Pleurocapsa sp. PCC 7327: one gene and its partner. The protein of the gene in region 2 interacts with the protein of the main gene of each other region in a pairwise test. Links are inferred from orthologs where the notes say so. Each region holds a gene or a part of one and is shown on either strand. Other genes may lie near its edges. The genes, in order: PLE7327_RS21800 and PLE7327_RS00925.

What was found.
Region 1: the proteins of PLE7327_RS00925 (region 2) and PLE7327_RS21800 interact in binary tests that used the Escherichia coli proteins (3 or more experiments, as listed by UniProt). The link is inferred for Pleurocapsa sp. PCC 7327 from one-to-one orthologs.

What each region holds. Positions count from the first base shown.
Region 1 is NC_019689.1:4,845,359-4,848,579, forward strand. The notes cover bases 23-2,920. They hold PLE7327_RS21800 (FtsW/RodA/SpoVE family cell cycle protein), read right to left. Parts: upstream 2,120-2,920; coding sequence 926-2,119; downstream 23-925. Other genes in these bases: PLE7327_RS21795 (hypothetical protein), read right to left, coding at 23-672; PLE7327_RS21805 (phycobilisome linker polypeptide), read right to left, coding at 2,202-2,405; apcB (allophycocyanin subunit beta), read right to left, coding at 2,610-2,920. Outside these bases: more of PLE7327_RS21795, read right to left, coding at 19-22; more of apcB, read right to left, coding at 2,921-3,095; PLE7327_RS21815 (allophycocyanin subunit alpha apoprotein), read right to left, coding at 3,183-3,221.
Region 2 is NC_019689.1:213,841-217,144, reverse strand. What follows is about bases 260-3,240. They hold PLE7327_RS00925 (penicillin-binding protein 2), read left to right. Parts: upstream 260-818; coding sequence 819-2,663; downstream 2,664-3,240. Other genes in these bases: PLE7327_RS22490 (PAS domain S-box protein), read right to left, coding at 2,686-3,240; PLE7327_RS00930 (hypothetical protein), read left to right, coding at 260-740. Also shown: PLE7327_RS00935 (serine/threonine-protein kinase), read left to right, coding at 1-147; more of PLE7327_RS00930, read left to right, coding at 246-259; more of PLE7327_RS22490, read right to left, coding at 3,241-3,304. UniProt on the Escherichia coli protein: Essential cell division protein that catalyzes cross-linking of the peptidoglycan cell wall at the division septum. Required for localization of FtsN.

The DNA of each region.
Region 1 (3,221 bases), 4.6 Mb from region 2 along the record:
TTATTAGACACCTAGAGGCTAGCTAGCTAGCTCGGTAGTCAAACAACATCCCATACTGGCAGCCGTTTTCTTCAGTCGGATCGAGGGAAAGAAGGGAAAGCAGGGATTGAACGTCCAGTGATAACTAAGCTTGGGAAAAGGCAGCCAGAGGTTAAAGCTGACTTGCCAAAAGGGAAAGAGGGGAGAAAAAACCCAATCGAGAACCAAACTCTCCTTAACCGCACCAGAGAGAGAGGTAGAAGGAGCCAGCGACCAAGCTTCTCGATTAAACTCTTCTTTTAACAGTTGTATTCTCCAATGGGTGACTTGAGCGCGCGGGGAAGATTCCGAAGACACTATGCAGATACTATTTTCAACGAAGCGATCGCTAGAGGCGACCACGAGCAGATTTGTTCCATCCAGAGTAGCCTCAAAAGTCGCAAAATCTCGATCTTGCCAACTCAGCAGCACGGTCTGACCATCCGTGCCAACATATTCAGCTACTAGGTCGGTTGGCTCGACCAACGTATTGCCATCTTCACCTAACTTCCCTCTAACCCGACCGACTAGGCGACTGCCATCGCTGAAATGATAAGACCAGTTATACAGCTTCGCGATATAAGTTGGCTCTTTACCGAAGGTGAAGGACAAACCGACGGGTGATAGAGTCAATCGGGTACGGTAATTAGTCACTGGTTTTTCTAGGGTTATGAGAGGTGCTGCGAGCGAGCGGGTCTTTTTGTATTATTTTAGCTCGTACCGAGCGGGCTGGTACTTCTTTTATCTAAGTCCTCGAACTGAAATTCTCCTCAAAGCCAATCTTTCCTTGTTCGATTCTTTTGTTGATTTCTCCGATCCCCTACTTCAGAAAAATTAACGAGAGCATTATAGCAATTTCCTAAATACCTGCTCCAAATAGTTAAATGGGAAAAGGGCGCGATCGCTGTTAAGATTTGTTGGGCATCTTTACTATTTCGCGACTTTGTCTCAACGGTACTATCTCAGCTTCCTTGCTTTCTCTCGCCACCCGAATCAGCAATCCAGCCAAAATCAAACTTGCCAGACTAGAACTTCCGCCATAGCTGAACAAGGGCAAGGGTAAACCCGTTGTCGGCAGTGCCCCAGTTGCTACGCCGATATTGAGCAAGGCTTGTCCTACCATTACCGTCATCGCACCAAGCGCCACCAATTGTTTGACGCGATGGTTACATTTCATGGCAACGAGCAAAGCTAGTGTGGCATAGCTGACGAGCAATAGTAGCAGCAGGATACCGCCTGCGAAACCAAATTCTTCGGCAAAGACGGCAAAAATAAAATCCGTGTCCTGAAACGGTAAGTAGGAGAGCTTTTGCTGCGATAGCCCAAAACCCTCCCCCCAGGTTCCCCCAGAACCAATCGCTAGTAAACTTTGAACCAGTTGATAGCCTTTGTTCCTCGGATCTGCCCAGGGATTCAGGAAGGAGATAATCCGCTGGCGTTGGTATTCGTTAATGGTGACGCTGACAAAGGCGGTCAACACGCCAGTAATGGCAGTTCCGCCGAGATAGATCGAGGACAATCCCGACCCTAATGCAATCAACCATATAGTTATGCCGCACAAAGCCGTAGTACTTAAATTGGGCTGAAGCAAAATTCCGGCAAGCGTCGCCGCGAAAACTCCTAGCCAAGTCAGGCGTACTTTCCAAGGCAATTGTCTCCACTTCCCAAAAAACCAGGCACTTTGCAGAACAAGCGCGGGTTTCATAAACTCTGAGGGTTGCAGGAGTATCGATCCGAGTTTAATCCATCGGGTGGCTCCGTTGACCTCCGAACCCAGGGGAGTTAGGGTTAAGAAAATCAATCCCAAGCACAGCAAAACTAGCCAAGGGGCGATTTTTAATAACAAACGAATTGGCGATCGCGCGATCGCATTGCAACCCATTAAGCCTATCCAGATCCAGATGAGTTGGCGTTTGACGTAATACCATCCATCTCCTCGCGTCGCGTCATTATCTGGATTGGCAGCCACGGCATAGGAGGCAGAAAATAAGACGACTAAACCGATGCCAAGCCACAACAGGGTTAGCCAGCGCAGCAAACGCGCTTCAATCGACCAATTTTTTACTTCTGGGTCAAAAATAGGAATGAGATACCGCAGCACAGTAAATTTTTATCTCCAGCCCTTGACAAAGCAAAAAGAGGTCGTCACTGACCTCTCTTCGATCTGCTGACAGTTGAATTGATTATAGTAAGCCCGTATTTGTTCCTGGCTTGCCCGTTGCTAGCTGAACTTTGATAATTTTTCCGCCCATTTTCATGATGCGTTGCTGTTCGCGGAACCAGTTATCATAGGGAACTAGCTTGGTAAAGTAGGTGTTTTGTAATTCGCGCTGCGTCCGAATCCGGGTTTGGCTGGGCACGCAAGCAGTCACTTTGAACATCCGCATAAGTTAGATTCTCCCAATCTATTTATCCGATATTTTAAGGGTTGTGCTTTTCTTATTTACAACAAAGGCCGGGAGTCAGGAGTCAATACTAGATCTTTAAAACTTATCTTTTTATTAAGATTAAGCCTTTAAGGAGCTAGCACTCACTCTAGACTTCCCGAACCTCTAATAGACAACTTTTCTTCGGTTGCCGGATTAGTCGCTCTAGCTCAAGCCAGAACAGATGTAGTCGAAGTATACGCCCATTTCTTTGCCAGCATCAGCACCAACTAGGCTAGCAGTAACTTCTTTCATTGCCTGGATAGCTTGGATGGTGGAAGAAATGGGAACGCCTAGAGAATTGTAGGTTTCCTTCAATCCATTGAGAACGCGCTCGTCGAGGATAGAGGGATCGCCAGCTAGCATTGCATAGGTTGCATAGCGCAGGTAGTAATCCAAGTCGCGGATGCAAGCAGCATAGCGGCGGGTGGTATACATATTTCCGCCAGGACGGGTTACGTCGGAGTAGAGCAAGGATTTCGCGACAGCTTCCTTGACGATTCCAGCAGCATTAGCGCTGATAACGCTGGCTGCACGGACGCGCAGTTCGCCGCTAGCGAAGTAGTTCTTGAGCTTATCCATGGCAGCACCGTCGAGGTACTTTCCTTGAACGTCAGCAGAATTGATGACAGAAGTAATTGCGTCTTGCATAGTTTTGCTTCCTTATTTTGCCTAGTCTTATAAATCTTTACGAACAAACGCGAGAGCTTTTTTTGACAAAGTAGGGAGGAATAGTCCCTATGACATGGCTCCGATCACGTAGTCGAAGTAAGAAGC
Region 2 (3,304 bases):
ACATTCCTACTCATGTCGATCCCAGCCCTGCGGGGCGGGTTAGCCATTTCGGTTGTCGCGATTATTGCCGTTTTGGGAGGAGCAACCGCGATCGCAATTACAGCAATTTTTCGCTTGATTTATTTAATTCTCTCGCGCTTTTTCTGAAGAATTTTAACAAGACTCAAGGAAACTTAAATTCTGAATTCCGACTCTTGACGGTTATAATGCCCCTAAAATATACACCATTAACCGCAGGGTCGGATATGTCTTTGCATAATCATTCTAAAAGATCGGCAACTTTACCGAGAAATTCTCGTTCCCACAAAGCGACTCGCCCTTTGGCTGCTTCGCCAGCGTTGCGGCAAAACGTCAAACCATTGCCCCCGCGATCGCGTCGATTGTCTTCTCAATGGCGATCGCTCCTATTCCTACAAAAGCTGTCATCTGGAATTGCTTTTTGTCTGGTAGCTTCCGTATTGGGAGTTTATGCCTGGAGCGTTTATACTCCGAGGATCTGGGGTCAGGAGTATAAAAAATTAGAAACTTTGCAGCGACACGAACGTCATCTAACAGCGATGAACGAAACGATAAAAAACCAACTCGCCCAACAAGCCGAAAAACCGGAAACAGGACTCGCTAATCTTCATCCGGGTCAAATCGTCTTTCTTTCTCCAACACCCGTGCCTTCTCGAAGCCAACCTCAAAAAGCGACTGCTAAATATAAACCCATCATCGGTAAAACTCCCGTAGCCTACTAAATTGTTAGTGGTTAGTAGTTAGTTGGCAAAAAATTTTCTCCAAATAACTAATAACCAGTAACAAACAAACAACAACCAATGACTGATTCAACCTCCAAAGTCACATTCTCAAGAGCCAGAGATCCCGCGAAAAAACAACCATCACACAAAAAAAGACCTTCTCCCCGTCAGAATTCCCGTCGCTCTCCTTCCAAAGCCAAAACCGAACTCAACCCTGCTAAGTTACCGAAGGTCAGGTTACTTCTCGTTTGGGGAGTTATGGTAGCCGGATGTGTCGGCTTGGGATGGAGGCTGTATCAGTTACAAGTCGTTCAAGGCGACGAGCTGCGGCAAAAAGCCAGACAGCAGCAAGTCATAAAAGTCCGTCCTTACATTCCTCGACGGACGATCGTCGATAGCCAAGGAAACGCGCTCGCCACCAGTCGGCTAACTTATAGCCTTTTCGTGCATCCGAAACTGTTCGAGTCACCAAAAGAGGAAGTTGCAACCAAGCTTGCCCAGTCTTTAGGAGACACGACCGAGCAAAACCTGCTAGAGCAGTTTGGACAACAAAAAACGGGAATTCTCCTTTCTGGGAGTTTGACGGAAGATATCGCCGAGAAAATCAAGAAACTAAATTTTAATGGCATCGACGTGCAAGAACGCTATTCCCGTTTTTATCCGCAACAAGAAATGGCTGCTGAAGCGGTAGGTTACGTCGATCGCGAGTATAAAGGTCAGGCGGGAGTCGAAAGCAGCCAGCAACTGTTGCTAGAGAGAAGCTCGACGAGCTTCTCGCTTAGAAGTTCTAGAGATGGGACGATCGTGCCAGCCTATCTGCCCAAAAATCTCTTGAATTTCGACCATTTGCAGTTGCAACTTACTATTGACCTGCGCCTGCAAAGAGCAGCTCGTTCTGCTCTAAAGCAACAACTGAGAAAATATCATGCCAAACGAGGTGCGGTTATCGTTATGGATGCAACCGATGGCTCTCTGGTAACGCTCGTTTGCGAGCCAATCTTTAATCCCAATCAGTACCATCGCTCCCAAGTCGAACTGTTTAAAAATTGGACGGTTGCCGATCGCTACGAACCGGGTTCGACCTTTAAGCCAATCAATATCGCGATCGCGCTAGAGCGAGGTGCGATCGAACCCAACAGTCGCTTCTATGACTCTGGCTCGATTACTGTCGATGGCTGGGAGATCTACAATGCCACTAGAGAGAAATTTGGCTCGTTGAGTATAGCGGAAGTCTTGCAAACTTCTAGCAATATCGCCATGATTCAAATCATGAATCGACTTAGCCGCAAAGATTACTACAAAAGTCTCCAGAAACTCGAACTCGGAAAAAGAGTAGGAATCGATCTCCCCGGCGAGGTTGCCGGATCTCTCAAAAGCAAATCCGAATTTAGTGCCAAGGCGATTGAAGCTGCCACCGCTTCCTTCGGTCAAGGCTTTTCCCTAACTCCGATAAAATTAGTTCAGCTACATGGCGCCCTAGCTAATGGCGGCAAGCTGGTCACGCCTCACGTGGTGCGAGGATTAGTCGATGCTAAAGGACATCTCCACTGGCAACCTTCTTTTAAGACTCATCGGATTTTCTCGTCCAAGACTAGCCGAGAAGTTGTAGAAATGATGGAAACCGTCGTAACTGACGGAACGGGCAAACCCGCTCGAATTCCCGGCTATCGCATCGCCGGAAAAACAGGAACGGCCCAAAAAGCGGGCGCGGGTGGAGGCTATATTCCCGGTGCCAAAATTACCAGCTTTGTGGGAATTTTTCCGGTCGAATCTCCTCGCTACGTCATTCTTGTCATTGTGGACGAACCCAAGGGCGAAAATACCTTTGGCTCTACTGTCGCAGCACCCGTTGCTAAATTGGTTATGGAAGCGCTGATTTCCCTAAAGGGTATGCCGCCATCGCAGAAGGTAACTGATGAATAATACTAATTCGCAAAAATCTGCATTAACTTTTTGACTTGGGCCAAGTAAAGCGGAAAGTCGCTCCTTTGTCTAACTCTGACTCCAGGACTATCTCGCCCCCCTCGGTTTCAATAATTTTTTTAACAATGGATAAACCGATTCCGGTGCTTTCATGAGAGTGATTGGCTTTGAGCGTTTGAAAGATGCCAAAAATCCTTTCGTGATATTCGGGAGCGATGCCGGGTCCGTCATCGGTTATGGCAAATTCATAGTAATCTCCTTTTTCTGTAGCAGTAATCTCGATGCGCCCGTCGGGACGATGGTGGTGTTTGATGGCATTGCCAATCAGATTGGCAAATACTTGGGTGAGAAGCAGCCGTTTAGCGACGATTGTCGGCGTCTGGGGTGGCACGGAGATGGTAAAAGTAGCTGGAGGAGCAAGGGAATCGAGTACCTCGTCAAGCAGTTCGCCAACGTTCACGGTTTCTGTGGCAACTTCGCTACGACCGACGCGAGAATATTGTAGTAATCCGTTGATGAGGCTCTCCATGCGATAGACTCTTTGCCGCAGAAGCTCCATCTGGTATTGGTTTTCTTCGGGCAATTGCCCTTCGAGGTCTTCTTCGATCCATTGAGAGAGATTAGCGATCGCTCGCAACGGT